DNA from 4 places in the Micromonospora sp. NPDC048898 genome. Region 4 is predicted to be linked to each of the others. Evidence: riboswitches for the same ligand, from Rfam matches in the RefSeq annotation. Region 4 holds a riboswitch; each other region holds the start of a gene.
What was found. A riboswitch is a leader RNA that binds a small molecule or an ion and turns the genes downstream of it on or off. The one in region 4 is predicted to bind cyclic di-AMP.

Region 1 (7,765 bases), on a different contig from region 4:
ACTGGTCGAACGCGTCGAAGTGCCGGCCACTGCGGGTGGACGTGATCGCACCCTGGCGGCCCTGCCGGTACAGATAGCAGATCCGGTCCAGCACGGAGATCTTCTCCGCGCCGATCAGCAGCGGGTGGCTGAACGGGATGTCCTCGTACCAGCCGGGGAAGAACCGCAGCTCCAACTGGTCCAGGAAGTCCCGGCGGACCACCTTGTTCCAGGCGGTGTGCTGCACCCGCAGCAGCCGCGGCTGGTCGTCCAGACGGGTCACGCCGGGAATGCCGCGCAGCAGGTGGCTGCTCGCGTCGATCTCCCGCCGGCCGTCCTCGTGCACCCGCAGGTGGTCCAGCATCAGCACGTCGGGCTGGTGGTGGCGCAGCCGGTCCAGCACCGCCGCGATCGTGCCGGGCGGCAACCAGTCGTCGCTGTCGACGAACCAGACGTACCGGCCGGCGGCCACGTCCAGCCCGGCGTTGCGGGCCAGGCCCAGACCCACGTTGCTGCTCAGGTGCACCACCCGGACCCCGTCGTGGTCGGCGGCGTACGAGCGGAGCATGTCGCCGCAGCCGTCCGGGGAGGCGTCGTCGACCGCGACCACCTCGACCGCGTCCGACTCACCCGCCGGAATGCCGGCCCGGATCGACTCGAGGCACTGGTACAGGTACGCCTCGACGCCGTAGACGGGCACGACGATACTCAGCAGCGGTGCGTGCGTCGGCTCATTGACCACGCCCGCCAGGTTCGACGACCCGGGTGACCGGTCCCGGAACCGGAAGTGGCCGACGATGGTGGAGTCGCTGAACTCCCGCCCAGCGGGAGGTTAACGACGACCGGCGGGACCGGGCCCGCGGCGGGCGGGACGCGTCCGGTTCACCCGGGAGTGACCCGGTAGGGTGCCCCGGGTGCGGCCCTGCCGGGTCGTCGCGGGCGTCGCCGTCGCGTCGTCCACGCCGCGCCGAGGAGGATACGAACGTGCTGGTGACCCTGCCAAGCCTCGGTATCCCCGCATGACGAGCGTCGACGCGGTGTCCACGGCCCGGCCCGGCCACGCGCCGGCCCGGCTGCCCTCGCTGACCGGGCTGCGGTGGATCGCCGCGTTGCTGGTCTTCGGTTTCCACGCGGGCACCATGCGGATCATCGCCGAACCGGACTACAAGGCCGTGGTCGACAAGCTGTTCAGCCTCGGCCTGTCCGGGGTGCAGTTCTTCTTCATCCTCAGTGGGTTCGTGCTGGTCTGGTCGGCGCGCGAGGGCGACTCCCGGCGCACCTTCTGGCGGCGGCGGGTTGCCAAGATCTACCCCAACCACCTGGTGCTGTTCGGGGCGACGGTGCTTGTCGCCTGGTGGTTCGCCGACCCGGTCCTGCCGGCGGCCGCGTTGGAGAACGTGCTGCTGTTGCAGGCCTGGGACCCCCGGCCGGGCTGGTTCTACAGCATCAACACCGTGAGCTGGTCGCTGTCCTGCGAGTTCTTCTTCTACCTGTGTCTGCCGCTGGTGCTGCCGTTCCTGCGCCGGGCCCGGCCGAAGCTGCTCGTGGTGCTGATCGTCGCGCTGCCCCTGCTGATCCTCGCGCTCTGGCCGGCCCAGCACCTGGTGCCGGAGGTGAGCCGGTGGTGGTTCACCCAGATCTTCCCGCCGGTACGGTCGCTGGAGTTCTGGTTGGGCGCGGTGGCGGCCGAGCTGATGCGCCGGGGTCTCTGGCGTGGCCCGGGGCTGGCCTGGGCCAGCCTGATCTTCGTGGGCGTCTGGGCGGTGGCCGCACAGTGGATCCCCGCGGAGCTGTGGACCACGCTGCTCGCGGTCGCGTACCTGCTGGTGATCGCCGCCGCGGCGGACGCGGACGTGCGCGGCCGGCGGTCGCCGTGGCGGTCCCGGCCGCTGGTCTGGCTCGGCGAGGTCTCGTTCGCCTTCTACCTGGTCCACGTGCTGGTGATGACCAGCGTGCTGCGCTTCAGCGGTGACTGGGGGACCGGCTTCCCGGGCTGGCGCGGCCCGGCCGTGGTGCTCGGTTTCCTGCTGGTGAACCTGATCCTCGCCGGGTTGCTGCACCGCTTCGTCGAGACCCCGATGATGCGCCGGCTCGCACCGCGCCGTCCGGCCCGACAGGTGTCCGTGCCCGGACAACGCACAGCCGCGACCCAGGCCGCCGACGCCGACCGGACCGGCCGCACCGGTGGGCCCGACCAGACCGACAGTCGATCAACGTACGCGGACACCCGCTGACACCGTCCACCCAGGTCAGCGTGTCGGCGCGGCGTGCGCCGACACGCCCGTGGTCGATGCGGCAGGCGCCGGTGCGACGGTAGCGTGGGGACGTGCTTCCGGTCGCGTTCACCTGTCCGCTGTGGTGGGTGGCGCGCTGGGCGACACGGGTGCTGACCAGCCTCGCCGTCGTCGCGGCCCTGGCGCTCGGCGCAGGTCCGGCCTCGGCCGCCGTGCCACCGTCGCACCCGACCGCCGCGTCGGGCGTGAGCGCCGCGTCGGGCGTGAGCGCCGCGTCGGGCGTGAGCGCCGCGCCGACCGCGGATGTCGCCGAGGAGACCTTCCCGGCCTGGTCGGTCGACGCGCCACCGGCTCTCCCCGGCGGCCTGGGCGCCATCGCGATCGGCGTGCTGCCGGTGTGCGCGAGCGGGTCCGACCGGCTGCCGCTCGTCGACGGTCTGCACAGCTGGCCGCCCCGGGGACCACCCGGGCGCTGAGCCCTCCGGGACACGCCGTCCCGTCGCCGCGCCCTGTCGACCCACCAGCTCCGCACCCCGCCGATCCCTGGCCCGCCGTGGCCGGGCGGCCGGTGGGGCTCCCATCGCTCTGCTTCCTCCGCGAGGTGCCGCCCATGGAGACAGTCGTTTTCTACCAGTTCGTAACCGAGGTGCCGCAGGCCGCTGCCATCTGGTCGGCCCTGTTCCTGCTGGCGCTCGGCGTACTCGCCGTGCTGGTCGCCCGGCCCGAACGGGACCGGCTCACCGACGACCCGCCGCCGCCCGTCCCGACCGCCCGTGAGGTGGCCGCGGCCGACACCGTCGACAGGCACCGGTACGCCGAGGAGGTGACAGTCGCCGCGGCCGGCGCGGCCAGGACGGCCGGGCGGCGACGGGATGCCTGGCTGACGGCTCAGGACCAGGTGGAACGGGCCTGGACGCGGTACGACGAGGCGGACGCCGCCGCGCGTCGCTTCGCGGGGTCCGGGGCGCTGCCCAGCCCGGACACCCCCCGCACCCCCGCCGAGTACGCGTCCCGGGAGCGCTACCTGCACCGTGCGGCGACGGCGGCGTACTGGCGGGGCGACCTGACGATGGCGCAGCTCGGTGACGTCTTCGGGCGTCGGCGCGGCTGGGATCCCCGGCGGCACCCGGTCGAGCAGGAGGCACTGCTCAGCCGGGTGATCCGGGACGCGAGGCTGGCCGACTACCAGGCCGCGGCCACGGCGGAGCGGGCCGCCTGGCGGGATGCGGACCTGGCCGCCTCCTCGGCGCGCACCCTCGCCGCAGAGGCGGCCGCGGCGGTTGCCCGGTTGCGGCCCAGCCCGGCACCCGTGCGCCGGCTGGTGCGCGGGGTGCCCCGGCCCGCCGTCGTGGCACGCCGGCTCCCGGCCCGTGCCCTTCGCGCCCGATCCGTTATGTGAGCCCGGTCACGGGATTTGCGAATCGGGCGTCCGGCACGATCGGCTCGATTTTTCCCGGGATCGTGGCCGCATTGTCGGCGGCCTGTCCGGTTGTCGACCGTAGGCGTCGCCGTAACCGGTTGTCCCATCGAGTCACGTCATCGGCAATACGCGCAGAAATTGTGGCACCAATTGAGGTTTACGCAGGTGAGGCCGGCTTGGCAGGGTGTGGATGGGCCAGTAGTGTCGTCCCGTCCGGTGCGGTAACCGATCGCAAGAGGCGACGCCGCGCCGACCCGCTCAATCGTGATCAACGAACCGGGGACCCATCAGTAAGTCCGGGGTGAATCCGCGAGCCACGGCCCGCGGTAGGGCGATCTTCCCGCCCGAATCCGTCAGCTAACCCGGTAGGCGGTGTCGGAAGGAGTTCCAAACTCGTGCAGCACCTTTCCACCCCTCGGCTGTTCCCTCGCCTCCACGGCGCAGCGGTGCCCCCGCTCATCCGTCCAGTGACGGTGAGCTGACCCCCGGGTCATCGCCTCTCCCGCCCGGCCGTGCCGGGCGTTCCCCTGAGCGGTTCACCATCCGCGGACCACGGTCCGCGCGCTGGCGCCTGCCCGGACACCGGTCGCGCCCCGGTGTGCCGCTCTCCCCCCGATCCGTGGAGGACCCCGTGAAGCACACCATGCAGCGCCAGCTCCGCCGCATCGCGACCGAGCGCCCGTACCAGATCGTCGCCGCCACCGCCGCGGCCCTGGTGCTCGCCGCCACCACCGGCACCCTGCTCACCGTCGCCGACGACGCCCCGGCCGCTCAGCGCACCGCGACCACGGTCGCCGAGATGCGCAGCGACACCACCACCACCTCCCACGGCGACGCGTCCCCGCTGGCCAGCGCCGCGCCGTCCAGTGCCGCCCCGGCCACCAGCGCCGCGGCGCCCGCCGCCAAGGCCAGCAGCAACCCGGATCTGACCCGTAAGCCGACACCGCCGAAGCCGCCCGCGACCAAGGTGCTCGACTACGAGTACGAGGCGCAGAACACGTACTACAACTGCGGCCCGGCGGCCACCCGCAACGCGCTCAGCGCCAGCGGGATCGACCGCACCCAGGAAGAACTCGCCGCCGAACTGGGCACCACCGAGATGGGCACCAACTCGGCCGAGGACACCACCCGGGCGCTCAACGCCGAGGTGAAGGGTTCCCCGTACCGGACCCGGATGTTCCCCGGCGCGCCCAGCCCGGCACAGATGGACCGGCTCCAGGCCGACGTCGTCCGGGCCATCACCGACGGCCGGGGCGTGGTGGCCAACGTCGTCGGCGACGCCACCGACACCGACGGCGGCTGGCACTCCTACGGTGGCGGTCACTACGTCGCCGTCGTGGGTTACAAGGACAACGGTCGCACCGTGCGGATCGCCGACTCGGCGAACCCGGCCGACCCGTCGTACTGGATCACCACCATCGACCTGGCCAACTGGATCACCAGCCGGGGCTACTCCGCCTGACCCGGGCACCCCGACAGCCGCGGGCGTCGTCCCCCACAAGGGGCCGACGCCCGCGGCGTCTCTCCCGCTGGCCCGGGTACGCCCCCGTCGACGACTCTCGTCCGGGACAGCGAACCGTGCGAGACTGCGGCCGTGGTGGATGAGTCGGGTGGTCACGCCGGTCGACGGCCGGTCCTGCTGCTGTTGCACGGCATGGGGACGACCGGTGACGTGTGGCTGCCCTGGGCGCCGCACCTGGAACGACACTGGCCCGGCCGGTGGCTGGCACCGGACCTCGCCGGCCACGGCTGGGCACCGCCGCTGCCGTCGTACTCCTTCGCCGGTCTCGCCCAGCGGATCGCGCAGGCACTCGCCCCCGACGACCGGCTCGTCGTGCTCGGGCACTCGCTGGGCGGCGTGGTCGGCCTCGCGTTGGCCGCGCGGGACGCCGGGATGCCTGTGGACGCCGTGGTCGGGTTCGGCATCAAGGCGCTCTGGTCACCCGCCGAGCTGGACCGCGCCGCCGAGCTCGCCGCCCGCCCGGTGAGCTGGTTCGCCAGCCGCAATGAGGCGGCCCGCCGCTACCTGCGCGTCTCCGGGCTGGCCGGCCTGCTCCCGCCGGACCACCCGGTGGTGGACGCCGGCCTTCGTCAGGTCGACGGCAGGTGGCGTCTCGCCATGGATCCCCACGCCTTCGCCGTCGGCGAGCCCGACCTCGGTGCGCTGCTGGCGGCGACCGACGCCCCGGTGCTGCTGGCGCGCGGCGAGCACGACCCGATGGTCACCGACGCACAGCTCAAGGAGTACGGCGTACCTGTCGCCACGCTGCCCGGCCTCGGACACAACGCGCACGTGCAGGACCCGGCGGCCGTGCTGGCGCTGCTGGACGCGTACCGCTGAGGTTCCCCGAGCGTCCCTGGGCCGACAGTCCCGGTCAGGCGAGGGGGGAGAGCTGCGGCGAACGTTCCGCCGGGTCGGCCTCCGTCGCCGCCAACTCCCGACGGGCGGCGGTCAGGAACGCCTCGGCGTACGACTCGGCGGGGAAGTCACCCAGGTAACGCCGGCGGGTGGTCCAGCGTTCCGCGGCCAGCGGATCGGTGTCCAGCAGCGCGGTCAGCACACCGTCCAGGTTGGACATGTCCCGACGCAGCACGTAACCCGACGCGGCCAGCGGGAAACGTTCGGTGAACCGGTCGCCCTCGTCACCCATGTCGGTGACCGCGTACGGCTTGCTGGAGTAGAGGTAGTCCGAGATGACCCCGGACACGTCCGAGACCAGCGCGTCCGAGGAGTTCACGCACTCGGTCAGGCTCAGCTCGCGGGCCGCCGCACCGACCACGTGCGGGCGACCGCTGCTGGCCCGATCGGCGACCAGCAGCTCGGTCAGCCGGCCCAACTGACGGGCCGAGGCCGGGTTCTGCGCCGTGTACGGGTGGGCCCGCAGGATCACTGTCGCGCCGCGCTCCAGCAGCCGCCGCAGCAGCCCCTCGGCCACCGGCAGCGAGCAGTAGTCGGCGTCGGCGTGGTGCCCGGTCCACGTCGGCGTGTACAGCACAGTCGGATGCGCCAACCCCCGGGCCGGCTCCGGGCGTACCTGGATCGACTCGACCTGCGGGCGGCCCACCACCACGAACTTGTCCGCCGGGATCCGCACGCCGGCACGGGCGTACCTGTCGATCGCCGCCGGCCCGGCCACGAAGATCCGGTCGAAGATCCCCGACACCGGGTTGGCGCTCGGCGCCTTGTCGCTGTCGCCGTGGTGCAGTTGCACGTGGGTGAGCTGGGTGAAGCGGATGCAGTGGCTGTTCTTCGCGCCGTGGTTGACGTAGAACGCCGCCCGCAGGCTCGGCACGAGCGCCTCGTCCATCGCCCGCAGGGTGGGGCAGTAGACCACCGGCGCGTCGGTGGCCGCGGCGATCGGGGCCAGGAACTCCGGCTCGCGCAGCACGACCAGGAACGGCCGGCCGATCCGTTGCAGGTACGGCAGCCACATGGTGACCTGGTATTCCGAGCCGGGCGGCGCGGAGAAGTAGAGCAGGAACTCCGGCTGGTGCCGGCGCAGCGCCCGAGCCACCGGCCCGCCACCGGCTCCCGGCCGCAAGCGCCGCCGGGCCAGGTCCAGGGCGACCACACCGGTGCCGACGCCGACCAGCAGGCTCGCGGCCAACGCCACACCGGCCGGCAGGGTGAGCGCGGCGGCGAGCGTCAGGACGGCGAGCAACCCGAGCAGGATGGTGCCGAGCCGGTCGGCGACCAGCGGCGTCCAGGCGCGGACCGGCAGGTTGGCCGCGCGGATCTCCAGGTTGCCGGCGGTACGCAGAGGCCCCACCAGCAGCACCAGCCCCAGCAGGACCAGGGCGGTGGCGACAAGGGTGAGGCTGAGCCCGTCGTCCAGCCGTCGGGAGTAGCCGACCAGGATCGCGGCGGCGATCAGCGTCGTCTCCGCGACGAGGTCGGCGGTGGGTCGGATCCGCTGCTCGGCGGCCGAGGCGGCCAGCGCGGCGACGGCCAACGCCAGCCCCCAGCCGGTGGCGCCGGTGAGCGCCAGCACGACAAAGGCCAGCACCGCCAAGCCGGTGCTCAGGCACCGGGCGGCCAGCTTTCGGACCAGGTCGCCGCGCATGTCGCTCCGTTCGTGGTTCCGCCGCCGGTCGGGGTCAGCTCGTCGGCGTCGCGCCGGCCGTCGCCTGG
Region 2 (7,765 bases), on a different contig from region 4:
TTCGGCGTGAGCAGGAACAGCACCAGCCCGACCATCACCGTGGTGAGCACGAGCTTGGCCACCACCCAGCGATAGCGCCACAGACCCCACGGGGTGAGTAGCGCGCTGGCGACGCCGATCAGCCAGACCAGGACGCTCAACGGCGCGAACAGCACCGTGCCGACAAGCGCCGTGACCGGGTAGACCACCGCCGGGTCGGCGCCCCGCTGGACGGCGATGCCGAGCGTGAGGAGCACCAGGTCGGCACCGAGCCAGCCGAGCGAGGTGACCAGGTGCAGGGTGAGGAGCCCCTTGCGGGCGGTGGGTGGAATCCGACGCATACCGCGATGCTGCCCGCCGGCCCGTGCCGGGTCGTCCGACCGCCGACGACATCCGGGGTACGCCCGGCGACGTACCCCGGTCTGCCGACGACATCACCCGGCCTGGCGACGTAGCCGGGGCCTGGCGACGACCCGCCCTCATGATCGACACCACATCGCCAACTCCGGGGTGTCCCGTCGTCCCGGAGACCCCGGAGTTGGCGAACGAGAGTGGATCACCCCTGGACCGGGGGCGGGTCTAGTAGACCGACAGGTGGACGTGGTTGGTGTGGTCGGTGGACGGGGTGCCGCTGGCGCCGCTGTACGACTTCCACCCGCTGCTGGGCAGCCAGATCTGCCGGTACCAGATCACGTACAGCACGGCGAGCCGGTCGGCGTTGCGGATGAAGTACGCGGCCAGGTTGTTGCCGTACGTCTTGTCGCCACCGGTGGCGTTGCCGCCGAAGCCACTCGTCTGTGCGGCGAAGTCGCAGGCCCGGCCCTTCGGGTGTTCGCCGGAGCCGCTGGGGCGGTGACAGGAGACGTACCGGGTGAAGCCGGCGGCCTTGGCCTGGTTGAGCGCGTGCAGGGTGCGCGGGGTGATGCAGCCGTTGGCGGGCGTGGGGTCGTTGACGCTGCACGACTCGGATGGCCAGGAGCCGTCGGAGTTGCGCGGCGCCGCCTTCGCGTTGGCGGTGGAGGTGCCCCGGTTGGAGCTGGTGTCGGCGGTGGTCTGCGGCGGCTTGGGCGTGTTGGCGACGGTCAGGGCGCGTTCGGCCTGCTCCTTGCGCTTGGCCATCACGGTGACCTGCTTGCGTTGTTCGGTGATCTCGCCGTTGAGGGCGGCCCGGGTGCGATTGGCCTCGTCCTTGGTGGCGAGCAGGTCGCGCAGCACCCGGTCCTCGTTGGCGGCCACCGCCTCCAGGGCGGCGGCCCGGTCCATGAAGCCCTCCGGGCTGCTGCTGTTGAGCAGCGCCGACACCGCGCCGAGCCGGCCGGTGCGGTACGCCACGCCGGCGATCTGGCCGACCTTGCCGTCGCGCTGGGCCAGCTCGACCTCGATGGTCTTCAGCTGGGTGGCGAGCTGCTGCTGCCGCCGCACCGAGGTGTCCAGAGCGCGTTTGGCGTCCAGGTAGCCCTTGCTGGCGGCTTCGAGCTGGGCGCGCAGCGACGGGGTGCCGCCCTCCTCGTCGGTGTCGGGTGCGGCGGCGGCCCGCAGGCCGGTCGGGGGAGCGGCCGAGGCGGTGCCGGCCGGGATCGCGACGCCGAGGGCGAACATCGCGACGATCAGGGCCGCCAGTCGGGCGGCGGGTGGTCGTGCTGGTGCCACTGCGCATGTCCTTCCGTCAGCCGCCGACCGGGTTAGCTGACGGGTTCGGGACGGAAGATCCCTACCGCTGACGCGGATGCACCCCAGGAACGTGGTTCCCCGGTTCGCCTGGTTGGGCGATTAGGCGGCGACCGCCACCGGCGCCTGGAGGGCGCCGCCTGGTGGAGGCCGGGACCGAGCCTACCGGTGCCGGTGGGGCCGCTGCAGCCGATGTGACGGAAGGTGCGCAGGTCATCACGGAAACGGGTGTTACCACTCGATCGAGCCGCAGGCCCCGGTGGCGGCGCCGGGCTCGATCTGCAAGGTCGCGTGTTCGATCCGGAAGTCGTCGTGCAGGGCGGTACGCGCTGCGGTCAGCACCGCGCCGACCTCCGCGCCGGGTGCCATGGTCAGGTGCGCGGAGGCCACCTCCATGCCCGAGGTGAGCGTCCAGACGTGCAGGTCGTGCACCTCCACCACGCCGGGGACGGCGGCCAGCCGGTCGTGCACGGCGGTCACCTGGAGGTGTTCCGGGGCGGCCTGCACCAGGATGCGGACGGCGGCGCGGGCCAGCCGCCAGGTGCGCGGCAGGATGAACGCGCCGATGGCGACCGCGACCAGCGGGTCGGCCCACCACCAGTCGGTGACGGCGATGAGCAGTGCCGCGCCGATCACGCCCAGTGAGCCGAGCAGGTCGCCGAGCACCTCCAGGTAGGCGCCCTGCAGGTTGATGCTCTCCCGGGCGCCGGCGCGGAGCAGGGCGAAGGCGGCGACGTTCGCGAGCAGGCCGAGCACGGCCACCACGAGCATCGGGCCGGCGACGACCTCGTGCGGGTCGCCGAAGCGGCGGATCGCCGCGATCACCACGTAGATCGCGACGCCGGAGAGCAGGACGGAGTTGGCCAGTGCGGCGAGCACCTCGAGGCGGTAGAGCCCGAAGGTGCGCTGCGGGTCGCCGGTGGCCCGTCGGGTGGCGGTGATCGCGGCGAGCGCCATCCCGATGCCGAGCACGTCGGTGAACATGTGCCCGGCGTCGGAGAGCAGGGCGAGTGAGCCGGTGTGCAGGGCGGCCACCGCCTCGACCACCATCAGGGTGGCGAGCAGCCCGAACGCCGCCCAGAGGCGGCCCCGGTGCTGCTGTGCGGCATTGGCGACGGACCCGTGGTGGTGGTCATGACCTGCGCCCACGAGATCCACCTTCCGCTGCCGGCCGGGGCCCGGTCAAATGTATGTTCACATCGCTATGTGTGCAAGTGTCAGGTCGGCCGCTGGCCCGTGCGACGAGCGGGCACGGATCAGCCGGTCGGGTCGATGGTGGTGAGTCGCTGCGTGGCCCGGGACAGCGCCACGTACAGGGTGCGTACCCCGGCACCCGGATCCGCCCGGATCTCGCTCGGTGCGACGAGCACGACTCCGTCGTACTCCATGCCCTTGGCCTCCAGGCTGGTCACCACCTGTAGGCGCGGCGCGTCGAGCGCGGCGAGCCAACCGGCGACCTCGTCCCGGCGGGGGACCGGCGTGATCACCCCGACCGTGCCCTCCACCTCGGTCAGCAGGCCGGCGGCCGCCTGCACGGTCGTGGTCTCCAACCCCGTCGCGGGCACCACCAGCTCGACCGGATCGACCCCGGTGGAGCGCACCGCCGTCGGCAGCGGCAGGTCGGGGTAGAGCCGGCGGATCTCCGCCGCCGCCACCGCGAAGATCTCCGCGGAGTTGCGGTAGTTGGTGGTGAGCGTGAAATCGTGCCGCTTGCGTCGGCCCAGCGCCTGGTCCCGGGCCCGGTCCAACTCGTCGGGGTCGCCGGTCCACGCGGTCTGCGCGGGGTCACCCACCACCGTCCAGGAGGCCAGCCGACCCCGCCGACCGACCATCCGCCACTGCATCGGTGAGACGTCCTGCGCCTCGTCCACCACCACGTGCGCGTAGTCCCGGTAGTCCTCCGGACGCTCCCGCGCCGCCGCGCGGGCGGCCCGCTGCCGGTCGCTGGCGGTGCTCAGCTCGCGGACGCCGCCGGCCAACTGGAACGGGTCACGCCGGGCCCTGGCCGGCTGCGCCGGCTTGCCGAGCAGGGCGTCCAACTCGTCCAGCAGCGCGATGTCGGCGATGGTCAACCCGTCCGAGTCCAGGTTCCGGTACGCGGCGGTGAGCAGCCGGATCTCCGCGCCGGAGAGGATCCCCCCGGCGTACCGCCGCAGTCGGTCCGGCCGCGCCAGCCAGCCGAGCACGTGCCGCGGGTGCAGCCGGGGCCACCACGCCTTGAGGAACTCGCGGAACTCCGACCGCTCGGCGATCTCCGCCTCGAAGGTCCGCTGCTCCGGCAGTCGAACGCCCACCTCACGGGCCTGCGCCCAGAGCGCGGCGAAGATCCCGTCGAAGCCGGCCCGGCGGACCTCGTTGCGTCGGGCACCCCGGTGCAGCGCGCGGTCCCGGATCCGGTCCAGCGCCGCCCGGTCCAGCCGCAGCAACGTGCCCCGGTAGAGCAGCCGCAGCTCGCCCGGGCCGCCCGGCACCGCGTCGCGGGCCGCCCGCTCCAGCACCCGGCGCATCCGCAGCGAGCCCTTCACCGCCGCCACCTCGGGCGGGTCGGTGCGGGTGGCGCTCATTCCCGGAAACAGGGTGCCCAGCGAGTGCAGGGTCGCGGTGTCCTCACCGAGCGACGGCAGCACCGAACCGATGTACTCCACGAAGACCGACGACGGGCCGACCACCAGGATGCCGCCACCGGCGTACCGGCTGCGGTCGGAGTAGAGCAGGAAGGCGGCCCGGTGCAGCGCGACAGCGGTCTTGCCGGTGCCGGGGCCGCCCGCGACGATCGTCACCCCGGAACCGGGTGAGCGGATCGCCTCGTCCTGCTCCCGCTGGATGGTCGCCACGATGTCGCGCATGCCCCGGCCGGTGGCCTTGGACAGGGTGGCCAGCAGCGCGCCGTCGCCGACGACGGTCATCCCCTCCGGGGCGGCGTTCGGGTCCAGCAGGTCGTCCTCGATCCGGGTGACGCGCTCGGCGCGGGACTGGATCGTACGGCGACGCACCACGTCCAGCGGCTGCGCCGGAGTGGCCTGGTAGAAGGCGGCGGCGGCCGGTGCCCGCCAGTCGACGACAAGCGTGGTGGTGTCCTCGTCGCGGATGCCGAGGCGCCCGACGTGCAGCACCTGCCGGTCCCGCAGGTCCAGCCGGCCGAAGACCAGCCCCTCGTACTCGGCGTCCAGGACGTGCCGCCGCTGCGCGGCGTGGAAGACCATCGCGTCGCGCTCGACCAACGAGCCGTACGTGCCCACCCGGGCCATCCGGTAGCCGTCACGCTCGGCTCGGACCGCCGACTGCCGCAGTTCGGCGAGTCGCGCGTACACCCGGTCGAGGTGGCGTTGCTCGACGGCGATCTCCTGCTCCAGGCCGGTCTGGTCGGTCAACGCACGCTCCTTCGAAGGTCGCCGGCAGGCGGCGGGAACCGCGCGAGCCGACCGCAGAAGGGTACGGCCCCGCGCCTGGCCGGCCGCGCCCGAGGTGCGGGAACGCGCTCAGACACCCGTTTCGGCGGGCGTCGCCCCCCGGCTGCGGGGCGGCGGTTCGGCGAGCACCCGGCGCAGGACGCCGGTGAGGGCGGCGTTGACCTCGTCCGGGCGCTCCATCATCAGCATGTGCCCGGCACCCGGGCAGACGGTCAACTCGGTGGCCGGCAGGGCCGCCGCGATCGACTCGGCGCACGGCGGTGGGGTCAGCCGGTCCCGGTCGCCGACCAGGGCGGCGGCCGGCAGGTGGGCCAACGCGGTGAGGGTGTCCAGTCGGTGCTGGGTGCCGATGGAGGCGCGGAACCCGCCGATCGAGCGCAGCGACGCACGAGCCACCGCGGAGGTCACCAGGCGGATGTCGGAGGGGTCGCAGCGGTCGCCGAAGAGCATCCAGCGGATGCTCGGTCGCAGCGCGTTCAGCAGCGCCCGGGGCGCTCGCCAGGAGCCGCACCGGGCCAGCACTCCGGCACCTGTCGTCTCGGCCAACCGGATCAACCGGGCGATCCGGGGCGAGAGCCCGTAGACGGTGTGCGTGTGCCCCTCGGCGGTGGTCGACACGAAGACCAGACCGGCCGTACGGGCGGCGAAGTGCGCGGCGTGGCGGTGGGCGTACTCCATGATCGTCATGCCGCCCATCGAGTGCCCGACCAGGACCACCGGCCCGACCGGCGCCACCGTGTCGAGCACCGTGGCCAGGTCGTCGCCGAGTTGGGCCAGGGTGGCCGTGGGCAACGCCATGCAGCTGGACCGACCGTGCCCCCGCGCGTCGTAGGTGACCACCCGCACCGACCCGCCGAACGCCGCGGTCAGCGCGTCGACCTGCCGGTGCCACGCGCGCCCGTCCAACGTCCAGCCGTGCAACAGGACGGCGGTGACCTGGGCGTCCGTCGGCTCGGTCGCCTCGACGTTGAGCCGTACGCCGTCCGGCAGCCCGACCTCGAACCGCTCCGGCATCGCCACCTCCCCAGGGCCGCCCGGCACCACCAGTCCCACTGGTACCCGGCTACCCGCCACGGCAGCACACCAATCACGCCGTGGCCAACATTCCCGACCCCGCCCGTGGGGCCCGACGGCGGGCCAAGCTGGACGGCATGGGGTCCTCGGGAGCGCCCATGGGCGGGACGTCGGGGCCGGGGCGGCAGGCCGGCGGCACTCCGCGCGCCGCCCTGGCCGATCTGCTCGCCGGTAACCGGCGGTTCGTCAGCGGCCAGCCGATCCACGGGCACGACGTCACGGCCGCCGCGGCCGCCGCCTCCGGCGACCAGCAGCCGTACGCCGTGGTGCTCGGCTGCATCGACTCGCGGGTGCCGCTGGAGGCGATCTTCGACCAGACGTTCGGTGCGATCTGCGTGATCCGTACCGGTGGGCACGTGCTCGACCGGGCGGTGTGCGGGTCGATCGAGTACGTGGTCGGCCAGCTCGGCGTACCGCTGGTGCTGGTCCTCGGTCACGAGCGGTGCGGCGCGGTCGGCGCCACCGTGGACGCGCTGCGCGCCGGGGAGCGTCCCGGTGGCTCGCTGGCGCACCTGGTGGACGAGATCGCCCCGGCGGTGACCGAGGTGGGGATCGACGACCCGGCGGTGCTGCCGCTCGCGGTCCGTCGGCACGTCCGGCGAACGGTGGGCACGCTGCGCGCCGACGACCTGCTCGCCGGGCCGGTCGCCGCCGGACGGGTGGCCGTGGCCGGTGGCCTCTACGACCTGGCCACCGGCGAGGTCACACTGCTCGACCCGGCCTGAACCCGCCCGCCGCGCTCGACCGGCCCGCGCCCGACGCCGCTCGACCGGCCCGCGCCCGACGCCGCTCGACCGGCCCGCGCGCCGAGCGCTTGATCGACTCGGGTTTCGTGATCCCGGGGTGTCCGGCCTGCCGGGACACCCCGGTTTTCGGGAAGCCGAGTGGATCTCGCCCCGGACACGCGAAACCGCCCGCCGGGAACTCCCGGCGGGCGGTGTCGATGGTGCGATGGGGGAGGGCTCAGCCCTCGAAGACGCCGGCCGCGACCAAGCGCTTCTCGGTGGCCTCCCAGCCGTCGTTCGGGTGAACGGCAGCCAGGTTGTTGATCTCCGCCCGGATCTTGGCGGCGTGGCCGGCGGCGGCCAGCACGCGGATCTCCTCGACGAAGGCGTCGGAGTCCGTGCGCAGGTGCGCGGTCTTGCCGTTGGTCAGGTTCCGCACGTAGGCGTGCTTGCCGCCGTTGAGCGGGATGAGGTACTTGAACTCGCCCAGCACGCTGAGGGCGCCACCCTGGCCAGCCTGGCCGGCCCGGACGGACGCGCGCGCGGTCTTAGAGGTGTTGCTCGCCACGGAGGTACTCCTTGCAAGACGTACGGGAGGACTGGACGTCCGGGGGCTGTGTGCGGGCCACACTGCGCTCGACCCGCGAAGATGTAACGCGGCATAAGCCGCCGATGGAACTGTACAGGACCACGACATCATGCTGGTCGTCGCGGTGTCCTGAGAGGCAACGGCGGCCACCCGTCCGGCTATTCCACCCGGCGTTTTTTCCGATTCCCTGGCGCACCACGCGTCACACGAGTCATCATGTGTTGCAGCAACCACCTGGGTGGACGAGGTCGTAGGGGAAGACGCACCTCGCTCTCCCGGGAGGTCACCGTGCCAACGCGTGGCGTCGTATACGTCCACTC
Region 3 (7,765 bases), on a different contig from region 4:
CACCCTTGCAAAGTTGGCCCACTGCCCGGAAGGTTCAAGCGGGATCATCATATTGGTAACTATGTTCCTTCCGAATGAACCCTTGACCTTCCCGCTAAGAAGGCCAGCCTCTCGCAAATCACTTTCCAAAACTGTCGCGAACCACTTTCCCTTGAAAAGAGTGAACGCGATCCCAGATCTATAGCGTCGGTCGACTAGTCGTTCGACACGTTTCAGTAGGTCATCATGCGCCGAATCGGGCGGCGGCAGAGCCTTCCGCAGGAGGTCCATCTCTTGCGCGAGCAAGGCCTGGTCTGCCAGACCAGAGTGGTTTGTGTGCACGCGAGAAGGTACCCGATATCCCGAATACTTGTGCGCACGTAATATCGCTGCCGCAACCGAGATCCTTACCCATTCTCTCCAACGTTCAGTGACGCTGTTTAGCCAGGCAGCCTGATCGGGTATAGCGGACGCGACTTTCGCCGATGACACGTCCAACAGTGCTGACACGGAGTCGACTAGATTGCCGCCCGAGAATACATGTCCCTCGATGTCATAGCACTCCGTGTAGATCACGTGGGGCGAACGGCACTTGGTGCGCCTCACGTCATCGATGTCCTTATCGAAGATGAAGACTGACACCGCATGCCTGCCCTTGAAATTGATCCTGAGTAGGGCGCGCCGCCGCATGCTTTCGTACCATTTACGGAGAGCGCTTTTACCGTCGCCTGCATACTCCGGCGGCAACTCCTGCGGAGTTATGAGCACGTAGTCCCAACTCGACCGACAGACCGATCGTGCAATCTTTTCGTACACATAGACGTCTGGAAATTTACCTTCGGTATAGATTTGCAGACGTGCCCTTCTCATCTGCGAAGATCGGGCAAATGCGCCGGCCGAATGCCTAAGGCGCTTCACTTCAGATTCCGAAGATGTTGTCATCGGCGACTTCAGCCATAATCTCAGGCGAGTGGGTAGCTACGATGATCTGAGCTTCTGGGTTTACGGTGCGCATAGTCGCAAGAAGTCTGCGCTGCCAGTCGATGTGCATGGAAAGCTCCGGCTCATCGATAATAATCGTGTTCGGCCCGCACCTGATGGTCTCGACAAGAATCCTCAGGATCTGCTTCTCACCCGACGAGAAGTTAGAGATCTCTAAATCTTTGTCGTTGACGCGGGCCTGAATTCCACGATCGGCGAAGCTAATCTCTTTAAAACCGAAGAAGAATTCGTTCACCAACTCCTGAAGTCGATTTCGCGGTTCTTCTAGCCGCCTTAGACCCTGTTCGAGCTTCTCAATGTCGCTTACCACCCGCTGAAGTGGCGCATCGTCTTCGTAACGCTCTTTGAATCGGTCGAAGCTACGACTATTCTTTCGCCCGTACGTAGAACTTCCCTGCCGCTTAAGGAAATCGACTACATACTTGTAGGCTTCCTGCGTAGGTGTCGAGTTGGGCGTTTGCGTTGTCTTCACGAAGAAGATACTTTCGAGGATGCCCGCAATTCCGTCATCTTGGAGTTCTCGAACTTGGGAGAGGATGCTATTGGCGTACTGCTGCCACAGCTGTTGAAGCTCCCTCTCGAAGGCTTCATCGATAGCTTCCTCGTAACGCTGAGACTGTCTCCTTGGAACCGGCCCTCTCTCAATTCTAGTAGGCATTAACCGAGAGGTATTGAGAAAACTGTGGGGGAATCTGGCGACCGATCGCGGCTTGGTTAACCACTGCGTCGGACCTTCAGCGGCAGCCCTACTACTGATCTCAATTATCTCTCCATCTTCGGTTTCAACAGCATAGAATCCTTCGTCAGTGTCTTCTTCTGTTTGTCGAATGATGGAGCGCGTGTACTGCTTTTCGCCTGAGTTCGTAGAAAAGGTAACGGATGCCCGCTCGACTGGGATTCGCGTTACGGCTCGATGGTCATTCGAAAGCGCAGCGTGAATAATTTTTAGAAGAGAAGTTTTTCCCAAGCCATTAAGGCCGAAGATCACGTTCAACTTGGGGTCGAAATCGATGTCGATGTCAACGGATCTGCCGGCAAGTCCCGTAACATGGAGGCTGTCGACGCGGGTCAATCGGAAAATCCCTTGTTCGTTGGTGATGGTCAACATGTTCACTAGGAACTGGTTCCAGCTCCTAGCAGACACTGTGTAACCGGTTGGGCGCAAGATGCGACCGACTAAGAAACGGTAGACGGATAGGGCTGGCGTGCGTCCCTCTTTCGGGCCTGGGGAGACCTGGTCCTGCACGCTCGACCCGCACGGTGACGCTGCGGTCGCGTTGACTAGGGCGTGTGCGGCGGCCCGATGCCCGTATCGAGATGTCCGCGCAGGGCTTGGCCCCTGCTGGCTCGCAGAGGGGCAGCGCTATGGGGCGCGCCCAATGGCCCACTAATGGCCCGTACCGCACTGGTTGGCTTGGACACGGAGAAGCCCTGGTCGGGGCTATGTCTCCCGATCAGGGCTTCTCCGTGTGGAGCGGGTGACGGGAATCGAACCCGCACTGTCAGCTTGGGAAGCTGATGTTCTGCCATTGAACTACACCCGCAAGCGGCACCACTGTACCCGAGTCGCCGAGCCCGTGCACCCAGGCACCCCGACCCCCGACTTGCCCGCGTGCCGCTCTGCCCGCTCTGCCCGTTTCGCCTGGTTCGGCCAGGGTTCGGCCCGACTTGATCCACTCGGGTTTCTGAAAGTCGGGGTGTCCGAGCGGCCGGGATACCGCGAGTTCATGAAAACCGAGTCGATCATGCGGGGCGGCGCCCGCAGGCCGGTGCCGGGCAGGGCAGAGCCGGACGGGGCGGGAGAGCGAGGGGTGGTGCGGTGCCGGGCAAGGCAGCGCGGGGGCGACGCGGCGCGGGGCAGCGCGGCGCGGGGCAGCGCGGCGCGGGGCAGCGCGGCGCGGGGCAGCGCGGCGCGGGGCAGCGCGGCGCGGGGCAGCGCGGCGCGGGGCAGCGCAGGGGCGGTGCCGGGCGTACAGCCGAATGCCGGCTCCGTCAGCACGGAGCCGGCACCGACTGTCTCTGGGCCGTGGTGGTCAGGCGGCTGTGCACTGGACGTCACGGCTGCGGCGGGCCGGGCGCGTCTGCGGCACGGTGAGTGGCGCGGCAGCCGCCGTCGGGGCGTGCGGGTCGAGCCAGACCCGGACGGCCGGACGGCCCGGCGTGAGGCCGGGAACGCCCGCGAGGTGCTGCTCGCGGCGGGTGAGCATCGCCACGTCGACGGTGAACTCGAAGAGCCTCCAGTCGACCTGCGGCTCGGCGCGGGCGCTCTGCGCCAGTTGCGCCAGCCGGACCGGATCGGTCACCGGACGGGCACGCCCCGCCACGTACGCCTCGTCGTCGCTCTCCTCCGAGGGGAACGAGTGCAGCGCGTAGCGGCCGTCGCGTTCGAGGTCACGGCGCTTCGGAGAGTCGATGACGAAGCAGAACAGACCCTCGTCGGTGATGACCGGGGAGACCGGATGGACCCGGGGCCCGCCGTCGGCACGGACCGTGGCCAGGTAGCCGAAGCCCGGCCCGTACTGCTGGAGGAGAACGCGGATCCCGTCGGCGAGGCGGGGCTCGTCGGCGGCGAATTCGGACCAGGAAGCCATGCGAGCATCCTATCGAACAAATGTACGAGCAGCGACCTCGACGCGCTGGTCATCGGCACCGAATCCGGTGGGTTTTCGGGCCGCCGCTATGGTGGTCCGATGCTGCTCTCCGACCGCGACCTGGTCTCCGAGATCAAGGCCGGCACGCTGGGCCTGGAGCCGTTCGAGCCCACCCTGGTCCAACCTTCCAGCATCGACGTACGACTGGACCGGCTGTTCCGGGTGTTCAACAACCATCTCTACACCCACATCGACCCGGCGATGCAGCAGGACGACCTGACGTCGGCGATCGAGGTGCCCGACGGGGAGCCGTTCGTGCTGCACCCCGGGGAGTTCGTGCTCGCCTCGACGTTGGAGGTCATCTCGCTGGGTGACCAGCTCGCCGGTCGGCTGGAGGGCAAGAGTTCGCTGGGCCGGCTGGGGCTGCTCACGCACTCCACCGCCGGTTTCATCGACCCCGGCTTCTCCGGTCACGTCACGCTGGAGCTGTCGAACGTGGCGAACCTGCCGATCACCCTCTGGCCGGGCATGAAGATCGGGCAGCTCTGCATCTTCCGGCTCTCCTCGCCGGCCGAGCACCCCTACGGCTCGGCGGTCTACGGCTCGCGCTACCAGGGGCAGCGGGGGCCGACGCCGAGTCGCGCCTGGCAGCACTGGCGCACCTGGCCCACCCGCTGAACCCCGGACGACGGGGGCCCGCCGCGACGAATCGCGACGGGCCCCCGGTCAGCGCACTGATCAGCCGGGACGGCCGTAGCTGTGGACCTGACCGTCGTCGGCCCTCTTCATCTTGACCGGCTCGCCGGCCTGCGAGGCGTGCACCACCCAGCCGCCACCGACGTACATGCCGACGTGGTGGATGTCGCTGTAGTAGAAGACCAGGTCACCGGGGCGCAGGTCGGGCTTGCTGACGTCCTTGGTGGCGCGGCTCTGGGCGGCGGCGTTGTGCGGCAGTGACACACCGGCCTTCGCCCAGGCGGCCAGCATCAGCCCCGAGCAGTCGTACGAGTTCGGGCCCTCGGCACCCCAGACGTAGGGCTTGCCGATCTGCGCGCAGGCGAACTTGACCGCCGTGCCGGCGGCGCCACCGGGATAGCTGGCAGGGCAGGGCGCCGGGCGCAGCGGACCGCCGCCACCGCTGCCGTACACCTTGAGGCGCAGCTTCTGCAGCTTGTCGATCTCCTCGTTGATCTGCTTCTTCTTCGCCGCCAGCTGAGCCTCGGTGCGGGTCAGTTGGGCCACCATCGCATCGAGCGGCGCCTTCTGCCCGGCCAACTGGTCGCGCAGGTCGGCCACCTCGCGGACGTCCTGCTGCTGGTTGTGCGCGAAGCGGTCGAGCATCTCGAGCTGCCCGACCACCTCGCTGGGCGACCGGCTGCCCAGCACGGCGTTGACGGTCAGCACGTTCTCGCCCTTGTACGCGCGCACCGCCAGGGCACTGACCTTGTCCATCGCGGCGTCGACCTGGCGCTCCAGCGGGGCGATCCGGGCGGCCAGCGCGCCGGCCTGCCTGCGCTTGGCGGCGAGGTCGATCCGGGTGGCGTTGTGCTGTTCGATGATCGGTTCGAGTTTGTTCCAGTCGGCGTCGATCTGGCGCTCGATCTCGGCGACGGACGGGTCGGCGTGGGCCGCCGTGGCGCTGCCGGTCAGGACGACGGCGACGCCGGCCAGGGCAGCGAGCGCGGTGGTGAAGCGGGACCAGCGTGGGCGCGGCGCGATCGACATGGGGCCGGCTGCTGCCGACCGCTCGGACGACGGCCGCGGGGCATGGAGTGCCACCGGGTTCCGTACTCCTTCTTCCTGACCGCCTACCGGGTTAGCTGACGGGTTCGGGCGGGAAGTCGGCGCCCTACCGCAATGGCTGCGGATTCACCCCGGGGGACTTGGGTCCCCGGTTCGTTCGGAAACGACTCGGCGGTGTCGGTCCGTTACCGCCCGGGCTGGGCGGAGCTGCTATCGGGCCGACGAAAGACCAGAGTAGAGACGCTCGTTACCACTCCGCAACCCGCGCGGCCGTGACACTCCGTACCGATCCGAGAGGCGCACCGACCGGACGTGAAGATTTCTTTCCAAGTGGGTCGACACATAGAAAGGTATTGACGCGGGCTCCCGGACGGCGCGAAGGTGACCTGACCTGCACCCGTGGAATCTAGGGGGTTCGATGCACCATCCAACCCTGTCCCCCGGCCGGCGCGCACTGCTCGCCGCCGCCGTGGTCGCCGCCGCGACCGCGGTACCGCTACCCGCCAACGCCACCGCCGTACCCACCGGCGACCGTCAGCAGCAGTACGCCGCCGCGGCGGCCGAGTTCGGCGTACCGACCGACGTGCTGCTCGGCGTCTCCTACCTGGAGTCCCGCTGGGACAGCAACGCCGGCACACCCAGCACCAGCGGCGGTTACGGCCCGATGCACCTGACCGACGCCCGACACGTGGCCGCCCTGCCCGTAGCCGGCCACCACGACACCGACACCGACACCGGCACCGGCACCGGCACCGGCACCGAGGATCCGCGCGGCGACGACTCCCGTACCGCGCTGGCACCCGCGCCTCGTCCGGCGGACCCGGCACCATCGGCAGCCGCGTTGCAGACCGTGGACGCCGCCGCCGCGCTGACCGGCGCGGCCCCCGACTCGCTGCGGACCGACGTCGGCGTCAACATCCGGGGCGGCGCGGCGCTGTTGGCCTCGTACCAGCGGGAGTTGGGCGCGCCGGTCGGTGCCGGCACCGACCCGGCCACCTGGTACGGCGCGGTGGCCCGCTACGCCGGCGCGGACACCGCCGACGCCGCGGCGGCCTTCGCCGACGAGGTCTTCACCACCATCGGCACCGGCGAGTCGCGGACGACCGACGACGGAGCCCGGATCACGCTGCCGGCCCGGACGATCCGCCCGGAGCGTTCCTGGCTGGACCGGCTGGGTCTACGCCGGCTCGCCCGCCCGGACGGGCTGGAGTGCCCCCGCACCATCTCCTGCGAGTGGATCCCGGCGCCCTACGAGGCGTTCGGCGACGGGGACTACGGCAACCACGACCTGTCCGACCGGCCCGCCCGGCAGAAGGTCGAGTACATCGTCATCCACGACACCGAGGGGAGTTGGGCGACGACCCTGCGACTCGTCCAGGACCCGACCTACCTGAGCTGGCACTACACGCTGCGCTCGGTGGACGGGCACGTCGCCCAGCACGTGCAGACCAAGGATGTCGCCTGGCACGCCGGCAACTGGTACGTCAACGCCAAGGCGGTCGGGCTGGAGCACGAGGGCTTCGCGGCGCAGGGCACCTGGTACACCGAGGCCATGTACCGGGCCTCGGCGAAGCTGGTCCGGCACCTCGCGCTGCGGCTCGGCGTCCCACTGGACCGCCAGCACATCATCGGTCACGACAACGTGCCCGGCACCGTCGCCGCGAACGTCCGGGGGATGCACTGGGACACCGGCCCGTACTGGGACTGGACGCACTACTTCACGCTGCTGCACGCGCCCCGGCTGGACACCGGCACCCCGGCCACCGGTCTGGTCCGGATCGACCCGGACTTCGCCACCAACCAGCCGGCGTTCGTCGGCTGCGTCACCGCCGGTGTGCCGTGCGCGCCACGCGGCTCCTCGGCGGTGGTGCTGCGCTCCGCGCCGGCCGCGGACGCGCCGCTCGTCAACGACATCGCACTCCGCCCCGACGGCACCCCCAACACGATGGAGGTGTCGGACCACGGTGCCCGTGCCTCCGCCGGTCAGACGTACGCGCTTGCCGGCCGGCAGGGCGACTGGACGGCGATCTGGTACCTCGGACAGCGGGCGTGGTTCCACAACCCGGCGTCCGCGCCCACCGCCAGCTGGACCGTCGGCGTGGTGGCCACCCCGAAGCCCGGTCGGGCCACCGTCCCGGTCTACGGACGCGCCTACCCGGAGCAGGCCGCCTACCCGGCAGGGGTGCCCTACCAGGCGATCTCGCCGCTGCAGTACACCCTGCCCGCCGGGCAGCGGTACGCCGTCGGCGAAGTGCTGCCGGGCGAGTACTACCGGGCCAGCACGTTCGACGGCTCCTCGCCCGGCGACTGGACGGTGATCCGCGGCAAGAACCGGTACGCGCAGATCCAGTTCGGCCACCGCATCATGTACGTCGACCTGGCCGACGTGCAGCTCCTGCCGTCTTCGGTGGGTGCGCCCCGTTGAAGAACCACGACGGCCCCCGGTCGCG
Region 4 (7,765 bases):
GGGTCGATCCGGAGTCAACGTATGAAATCTAAATCACGCATACCTTGACGCATCTTACCGTGCGTGTGACGGTTGAGCCCGAGCCAGCGCCCGCCGCCGGCCCGGCTGACAAGCCGGTTGACCAGGTCAAACGCGTGAATACGAGGTGCGGGGATGAGTCTTCCCGGAACGCCCGGCGGGCAGCCGGGTCCGCAGCGGAGCACCGACCGGGCGTCCGCGATCAGCGATCCGGTCCAGGCGTACGCCGAGCTGACCGCCGGAAACCGGCGCTTCGTCAGCGGCGCCCCGCGCCACCCCAACCAGGACGCCGGGCGCCGGGCCGCCGTGGCCGACGGGCAGCACCCGTTCGCGGTGATCGTCGGCTGCTCGGACTCGCGCCTGGCCGCTGAGATCATCTTCGACCGGGGGCTTGGTGACCTGTTCGTGGTCCGCACGGCCGGGCACACCGCCGGTCCGGAGGTGCTGGGCAGCGTGGAGTACGCGGTGACAGTCCTCGGCACCCCGCTGGTGGTGGTGCTCGGCCACGACTCGTGCGGGGCGGTGCAGGCGGCGCGGGAGTCCGCCGCGACCGGCACGCAGCCTCCCGGGCACCTGGGCGCGGTGGTCGATGCCGTGCTGCCCAGTCTGGCCCGGGCCCGCGCCGAGGGTGTGGAGGACATCGACGGCATCGTCGACATCCACATCGCGCAGACCGTCGAGACGCTGCTGGGGCAGTCGCCCGTGCTGGCCGACGCGGTGGCGCAGGGGCGGTGTGCGGTGGTGGGTGTGTCGTACCGGCTCGCCGCCGGCGTGGTGCGCCCGGTGGCGGCCGTGCCGGCCGGCTTCGCGACGCTCGACGTGCCGGCCGGGTCGGCCGCCTGACACGTCGAGGGCCGCCCCGCACGAGGCGGAGCGGCCCTCGGGCCTGTTTCATAAGAGCTGGCCGCCCGGACTCCGCCTCGACTCGGCCGCCCTTATGAAACAGGCCCTCGACGGAGGATCCGGTGGGTCAGAGCATCGACATGTGGACGTGGTCGGTGTGGTTCGACGGCCCGCTGTACGACTTCCAACCGCTCGCCGGGAACCAGATCTGCCGGTTCCAGATCACGTAGTAGATGCCGAGCCGGTCGGCGTTACGGATGAGGAACGCGGCGACGTTGTTGCCGTACGTCCGGGTGTCCTCGTTGTGCCAGGGCGCGAAGCCGCTCTTCTGTAGCGACCAGTCGCAGGCTTTGCCCTTCGGGTGCTCCCAGGGCCCACCGGGGCGGTAGCAGCCGACGAACCGGTTGAAGCCGGCCCGCTTGACCTCCTTGTACGCGTGCAGCGTGCGCGGCGTGATGCAGCCGGACGTGGTCGGGTCGTTCTCGCTGCACGACTGCGCCTTCCAGTCGCCGTCGGCGGTGCGGCCCGGCCCGATCTTGGCGACCGGCGAGGTGGCGTCCACCAGGCCGCCGGTGAAGCCCTTGCCGCCGACCAGGGAGAGCGCCTTGTCGGCCTCGTTCTTGCGCTTGGCCATCACGGCGGTCTGCTTCTGCTGCTCGCGAACCTCGGTGTCGAGGAGGAACTTGGCCTTCTCGGCGCGGGCCTTCACCGCGTTGACCTCGGCGAGCTTGTTCTCGTTCACCATGTTGATCTCGTCGAGCAGCGCGGCGCGCTGCACGAAGGTGTCGGGAGCGTCGCTTTCGAGCAGCATCGCGAGCGCGCCGATCCGACCGGTCCGGTACGACTGGGCGGCGATCTGCCCGACCTGTGGTGCCAACGCGTCCAGGTCGGCCTTGGCCCGGTCCACCTCCAGCGCCAGCTCCAGCTGACGCTTCTTGGACTTGTCCAGTTTGGACTTGGCGGCGGAGTAGTCCCGGTTGGCCTGCTCGATGACGTCGTTGAGCAGCTTCGGCTCGCCGTCCTCCTCGTGCCCGGACGGTGTCGGGGTCGTCGGGGCGGCGTGGGCCGGCAGGGGCCCGGCGAGCACGGTCAGTGCGGCGATCACGGCCACCACGGGTGTCAACCAGCGGCGTAGGGGTGCCGTCACAATGTTCCCTTCCGTCGACCGCCGACCGGGTTAGCTGACGGGTTCGGGGCGGAAGTGGCCCCTACCGCTGACGCGGATTCACCCCACGTACCTGGGTCCCCGGCTCGCCGGTTGGCGATTGGGCGGTGGCACCGCAGGCGCCGCTTCGCGCCTTCATCGGTAACCGGCAGCGAGGTTACCCGAGAGTCGACCGCGTGAGCTACGCCTGGATGCCTACCAAAAGTGTCAATTCGCCATAGCGCTGGGTGATCAGTGACGCGGTTCTCAGGGTGGAGACCCGATCTGGTCACGCTGAGGAGTGTCACCATGCCGTTTCCGTGCTCCTGTTCGACTCCGGCCACCCGTCGGTGGCCGTGGATGGGGGCGGGGTCCGCGTCTGGTCCGACTCGTCGGGGCGAGACGTTCGCGGTGAGCTGAGGGCGGCCAGGGCCTCCGCCCGGTCCGGCTCCGGTGGCCGCCGGGCGGCGTCGGCGGGCGGCGTGGCGTCGGCCCGCCCGGCGGCGGTCACGATCGCGGCCAGCCCGGTGGTCAGTGGCACGGCGGCGATCAGACCGAGCGTGGCGACCGCGCTGCGGACGATTTCCTGCGCGAGGAACTCGCTGGTGAGGATCTGCCCGATCGGCCGCGAGTCGGCGGTGAGTAGGAGTAGCAGGGGCAGCGACGCGCCCGCGTACGCCAGCACGATGGTGTTCACAGTGGAGGCGATGTGCGCGCGGCCGACCCGGGTCGCGGCACGGTAGAGCTGCAACCGGGTCAGCCCGGGGTTGGCGTGCGCCAGCTCGGTGACGGTGGCCGCCTGGGTGACCGTCACGTCGTCGAGCACTCCGAGCGAACCGATGATGATCCCGGCGAGCAGCAGGCCGTGCAGGTCCACGTCGGCCTGGAACATCGACAGTGTCGTCGCGTCCTCGCTGCCGAAGCCGGTGAGGTGGGTCGCGGCCGTGGCGATGGTGGCCAACACCCCGGTCAGCACCAGGCTGCCCAGGGTGCCGAGCACCGCCACCGAGGTCTGTGCGGTGACACCGTGCGTCAGATAGAGCACCACGAACATGATCAGCGCCGCGCCGACCACCGCCACCAGGAGGGGTGACCCGCCGGCGCCGATGCCCGGCAGCACGAACGTGAGCAGGATGGTGAAGCTGGCTGCCAACCCGGCGAGTGCGGCCAGACCCCGCCACCGACCGAACGCGACGATCGCCGCGGCGAAGATCACCGCCAGCCACAGCATCGGGGTGCCGCGCTGGTGCTCGGCGATGTTCCAGTTGCTGGTGCTGGGATCGACGGGATCGGTCAGCTCGACGAGGATGACCTCGTCGCCGACCTCGACCCGTGGCGCGCCGGGCCCGTCGGGGATCGGTGTCCGTACCTGTTGGCCGGCGGTCGGCCCGTCGTCCACCCGGACGTCGACAGTGCCGCACGGCCCGCCGCCGACCCGGGGCGTGCCCTCGGGGCTCGACGGCAGCGGCGGGCACGCCTCGGTCACCACCCGGGTCACCGTGCCGCCGTAGCGCGGCACGTCCGCCCCGCCATCGGTCTGCGGTGTCCCGCCGCGCGGCCAGAGCAGCGCCGCGGCGAGCACGGTGGCGACGAAGAGGGGCACCACCGTCACGACGAGGAGCCGCCGCACCCGGGGCGGGGCGGACGGAGCAGAGCGGGTGTGGTCGGAACCCAAGGCGAGACTCCCAACGATCCGGTGCGGGGTACGTGTCAGTGAGCCGGTCGGTTCATCCGCACCGTGGAATCGTGGCGGGAGACGCGGTGGATCGCTGACCGGCGACCACCTGATCACGGATGGTCAGTGCCCGGCCCGGGCGGCCAGCGGCGACGCCACGGCGTGGCGACGCCGGTGCCCGTTCGCGCGGCGGCATGCGGGGGGTCATCGTGGGGAATGCTAACCAGCCCGGCCCGGGGGCGCAGGTCGTGACGGGGTGTCGTCGGTCCGGGGCCGGGGCCGGCGTCGGGGTGCGGGGCGTCAGCCGCGCTTCATCAGCCGGCCGACGGCCGCCATCATCTCGGTGGCCATCTCGTCGGCCCGCCCCTCGGCGGCTCCCTCGTGCATGCAGTGCCGGGCGTGCCCGTCGAGCAGCCCCAGTGCCACCTTGTCGAGGGCGGCCTGGATCGCGGAGATCTGGGTGAGCACGTCGATGCAGTAGCGGTCGTCGTCGACCATCTTCTCGATCCCGCGGACCTGGCCCTCGACTCGGCGGAGCCGCGCGAGCAGCTGGTCCTTGCTGGCGGTGTACCCGCGGATCGGGGTGGGTGCGGTCATGTCGACCAGGATAGCCTACCCCGTGGGGGTATGGTACGGTCACTCCTGGACCTGATACCCCCACCGGGTACCGGTAACGGAAAAGGAGACGATCCGATGGTCAACACCACGTTCCAGGTGCAGGGCATGACCTGTGGGCACTGCGTCAGCGCGGTGAGCGCCGAGGTCGGCGCCATCGCGGGCGTGCGAGACGTCCAGGTCGACCTCGCGACCGGCCAGGTCAACGTGAGCAGCGAGCAGCCGCTGGACGTGCAGGTCGTCCGGGCCGCCGTCGACGAGGCCGGCTACGACCTCGTCGACGCGTGAGCGCGGGGGCCGGCATGCGTACCGTGACGAGACTTGCCGGATTCGCTGTCGGCCTCGCGGCGATCTTCGGCGCCACGTACACGGTCGGCCGGGTGGCCGACCGCACCCCGGTCGTCGAGGACCGGCATGACGGCGACGCCGTGCACACGACGGAAGAACGCGGCGAGCCGGCCGACCGGATTCCCGGTGGGCTGCTCGTCTCCGACCGCGGCTACACCCTCGACCCGGTCGCCGCCCCGGCCGACCAGTTCGCCTTCCGGATCACCGGTCCGGACGGCCAGCCGGTGACCCGGTACGACGTGGCACACGACAAGCGGATGCACCTGATCGTGGCCCGCCGGGACCTGTCCGGCTTCCGCCACGTGCACCCCGACCTGGCCGCGGACGGCACCTGGCGGGTCGGCACACCGCTGGCCGGCCCCGGGCAGTGGCGGGCGTTCGCCGACTTCACCCCGACCGGGGGTGAGCCGCTGACGCTCGGCGTGGACGTGACAGTCCCCGGTGCGCTGACCGAACGACAGCTGCCCGCCCCGGCGACAAGCACCACCGTCGACGGCTACACGGTCACCCTGGCCGGCGCGCCGCAGCCCGGCCGCACCTCCCCGCTCACCCTCACCGTCAGCCGGGACGGGCGGCCGGTCACCGACCTGGAGCCCTACCTGGGCGCGTACGGGCACCTGGTGGCACTGCGCCGGGGTGACCTCGCGTACCTGCACGTGCACCCGGACGGGACGCCCGGCGACGGGCGGACCCAACCCGGCCCGGCCGTCACCTTCCTCGCCGACGTGCCCTCGACCGGGAGTTACCGGCTCTACCTCGACTTCCGGCACGGCGGGGCGGTGCACACCGCCGAGTTCACAGTCGTGACCGGCACCCCGCCGGCCGACGCCCCGACAGCCGGGAGCAACCCGAGCGGACCCGCGCCGAGCGGCGGTGCCGACCACGGCACCCCCGGGCACGGGCACAACTGACGGGACGAAGACGATGACCACCACCAGCAGACCGCTGCCCGAGGCACCCAACCGGATCGAGCTGGCGATCGGCGGGATGACCTGCGCCGCCTGCGCCGCCCGAATCGAGAAGAAACTCAACCGGATGGACGGGGTGAGCGCCGCCGTCAACTACGCCACCGAGAAGGCGTCCGTCCGGTACGCCGACGGCGTCACGCCGGACGACCTGATCGAGACCGTGCGCAAGACCGGGTACACGGCGGCGCTACCGGCCGCGCCGACGGCCGAGGAGCCGGCGGATCCGCTACGCGGTCCGCGTACCCGGCTCTGGGTCTCGGTGGCCCTCAGCGTGCCGGTGGTCCTGCTGGCCATGGTCCCGGCCTGGCAGTTCGACTACTGGCAGTGGCTGTCGCTGACCCTGACCGCCCCGGTGGTGGTCTGGGGTGGGCTGCCGTTCCACCGGGCCGCTTGGACCAACCTGCGGCACGGCGCGGCGACGATGGACACGCTGGTCTCGCTCGGCACGCTTGCCGCGTTCGGCTGGTCGCTCTGGGCGCTCTTCCTCGGTGACGCCGGCATGCCCGGGATGACGCACCCGTTCCGCTTCGCCATCACCCGCACCGACGGCGCCGGCAACATCTACCTGGAGGCGGCCGCCGGGGTGACGGTGTTCATCCTGGCCGGTCGCTACTTCGAGGCCCGATCCAAGCGGACCGCCGGTGCGGCCCTGCGCGCCCTGCTCGAACTCGGCGCCAGGGAGGTGGCGGTGCTGCGCGACGGGGTGGAGACCCTGCTCCCGGTGGATCGGCTCGTCGTCGGCGACCGGTTCGTGGTCCGACCCGGCGAGAAGATCGCCACCGACGGGGTGGTCGAGGAGGGCACCTCCGCCGTCGACGCCAGCATGCTCACCGGTGAGTCGGTGCCGGTCGAGGTCGGCCCGGGGGACGGCGTGGTCGGCGCCACCATCAACGCGGGCGGACGGCTGGTCGTCAGCGCCACCCGGGTCGGCGCGGACACCCAGCTCGCCCGCATGGCCGACCTGGTCGAGCAGGCGCAGAGCGGCAAGGCGGCCGTGCAGCGGCTGGCGGACCGGATCTCCGGTGTCTTCGTGCCGATCGTCATCACCCTGGCCGTCGGCACGCTCGGCTGGTGGCTCGGCACCGGGGCCGGCCCGACCGCCGCGTTCACCGCCGCCGTCGCCGTGCTGATCATCGCCTGCCCCTGCGCGCTCGGCCTGGCCACCCCGACCGCGCTGCTGGTCGGCACCGGTCGAGGTGCCCAACTGGGTGTGCTGATCAAGGGGCCGGAGGTGCTGGAGTCCACCCGCCGGGTGGACACCGTGGTGCTGGACAAGACCGGCACCGTGACGACCGGCCGGATGACCCTGGTGGACGTGGTGCCGGCGAGTGGCGAGGAGCGGGCCGAACTGCTCCGGCTCGCCGGGGCGGTGGAGGCCGCCTCCGAGCACCCGATCGCCCGATCGGTCGCCGCGGGTGCGAGCGAGGCGGGGTCGCTGCCCCCGGTGACGGGCTTCCGCAACCTCGAAGGGCTGGGCGTGACCGGCACTGTCGACGGGCGGGCCGTGCTCGTCGGTCGGGCCCGGCTACTGCGCGAGCGGGAGATCGAGGTGCCGCCGGAGGTCGAGTCGGCCGTCGCTGCCGCGGAGGCCGCCGGGCGTACGGCGATCGTCGCGGGCTGGGACGGGCGGGCCCGGGGCGTGCTCGCGGTCGCCGACGTGGTCCGGCCGACCAGCCGGGCGGCGGTGGCCCGGCTGCGGGCGCTGGGGCTCACCCCGATCCTGCTGACCGGGGACAACACCACTGTGGCCCGCGTGATCGCCGCCGAGGTGGGCATCGACGAGGTGATCGCCGAGGTGCTGCCGGCCGGCAAGGTCGACGTGGTCAAGCGGCTCCAGGCGCAGGGGCGCTCGGTGGCGATGGTCGGCGACGGGGTCAACGACGCCCCGGCGCTGGCCCAGGCCGACCTGGGATTGGCGATGGGCACCGGCACCGATGTCGCGATCGAGGCGTCCGACCTCACCCTCGTCCGGGGCGACCTGGACGCCGCGGTGGACGCCATCCGGTTGTCCCGACGCACGCTCGGCATCATCCGGGGCAACCTGTTCTGGGCGTTCGGTTACAACGTGGCGGCCCTGCCGTTGGCTGCCGCCGGGCTGCTCAACCCGATGATCGCCGGCGCCACGATGGCGTTGTCCTCGGTCTTCGTGGTGGC

Region 1: another riboswitch for cyclic di-AMP. It lies ahead of ACGFIQ_RS32540 (C39 family peptidase); the one in region 4 lies ahead of ACGFIQ_RS06765 (coiled-coil domain-containing protein).
Region 2: another riboswitch for cyclic di-AMP. It lies ahead of ACGFIQ_RS34415 (coiled-coil domain-containing protein); the one in region 4 lies ahead of ACGFIQ_RS06765 (coiled-coil domain-containing protein).
Region 3: another riboswitch for cyclic di-AMP. It lies ahead of ACGFIQ_RS15270 (NlpC/P60 family protein); the one in region 4 lies ahead of ACGFIQ_RS06765 (coiled-coil domain-containing protein).

What each region holds. Positions count from the first base shown of each region.
Region 1 is NZ_JBICUF010000020.1:83,450-91,214, reverse strand. Features, by position in the region: gene ACGFIQ_RS32560 (glycosyltransferase family 2 protein) at 1-721, opposite strand, end outside; gene ACGFIQ_RS32555 (acyltransferase family protein) at 999-2,213, shown strand; gene ACGFIQ_RS32550 (hypothetical protein) at 2,306-2,689, shown strand; gene ACGFIQ_RS32545 (hypothetical protein) at 2,824-3,612, shown strand; cyclic di-AMP (ydaO/yuaA leader) riboswitch at 3,879-4,020, shown strand; gene ACGFIQ_RS32540 (C39 family peptidase) at 4,253-5,095, shown strand; gene ACGFIQ_RS32535 (alpha/beta fold hydrolase) at 5,228-5,974, shown strand; gene ACGFIQ_RS32530 (CDP-glycerol glycerophosphotransferase family protein) at 6,009-7,697, opposite strand; gene ACGFIQ_RS32525 (D-ribitol-5-phosphate cytidylyltransferase) at 7,732-7,765, opposite strand, start outside.
Region 2 is NZ_JBICUF010000026.1:392-8,156, forward strand. Features, by position in the region: gene ACGFIQ_RS34410 (hypothetical protein) at 1-320, opposite strand, end outside; gene ACGFIQ_RS34415 (coiled-coil domain-containing protein) at 559-1,629, opposite strand; cyclic di-AMP (ydaO/yuaA leader) riboswitch at 1,635-1,766, opposite strand; gene ACGFIQ_RS34420 (cation diffusion facilitator family transporter) at 1,879-2,796, opposite strand; gene ACGFIQ_RS34425 (HelD family protein) at 2,904-5,018, opposite strand; gene ACGFIQ_RS34430 (alpha/beta fold hydrolase) at 5,127-6,071, opposite strand; gene ACGFIQ_RS34435 (carbonic anhydrase) at 6,230-6,856, shown strand; gene ACGFIQ_RS34440 (hypothetical protein) at 7,095-7,424, opposite strand; gene ACGFIQ_RS34445 (DUF3145 domain-containing protein) at 7,734-7,765, shown strand, end outside.
Region 3 is NZ_JBICUF010000004.1:465,374-473,138, forward strand. Features, by position in the region: gene ACGFIQ_RS15245 (hypothetical protein) at 1-921, opposite strand, end outside; gene ACGFIQ_RS15250 (AAA family ATPase) at 899-2,089, opposite strand; tRNA gene ACGFIQ_RS15255 (tRNA-Gly) at 2,452-2,525, opposite strand; gene ACGFIQ_RS15260 (pyridoxamine 5'-phosphate oxidase family protein) at 3,015-3,572, opposite strand; gene dcd (dCTP deaminase) at 3,672-4,250, shown strand; gene ACGFIQ_RS15270 (NlpC/P60 family protein) at 4,311-5,297, opposite strand; cyclic di-AMP (ydaO/yuaA leader) riboswitch at 5,364-5,499, opposite strand; gene ACGFIQ_RS15275 (N-acetylmuramoyl-L-alanine amidase) at 5,734-7,740, shown strand.
Region 4 is NZ_JBICUF010000001.1:1,432,769-1,440,533, reverse strand. Features, by position in the region: gene ACGFIQ_RS06770 (carbonic anhydrase) at 154-861, shown strand; gene ACGFIQ_RS06765 (coiled-coil domain-containing protein) at 989-2,008, opposite strand; cyclic di-AMP (ydaO/yuaA leader) riboswitch at 2,013-2,143, opposite strand; gene ACGFIQ_RS06760 (YibE/F family protein) at 2,310-3,680, opposite strand; gene ACGFIQ_RS06755 (metal-sensitive transcriptional regulator) at 3,981-4,277, opposite strand; gene ACGFIQ_RS06750 (copper ion binding protein) at 4,374-4,583, shown strand; gene ACGFIQ_RS06745 (hypothetical protein) at 4,598-5,554, shown strand; gene ACGFIQ_RS06740 (heavy metal translocating P-type ATPase) at 5,568-7,765, shown strand, end outside.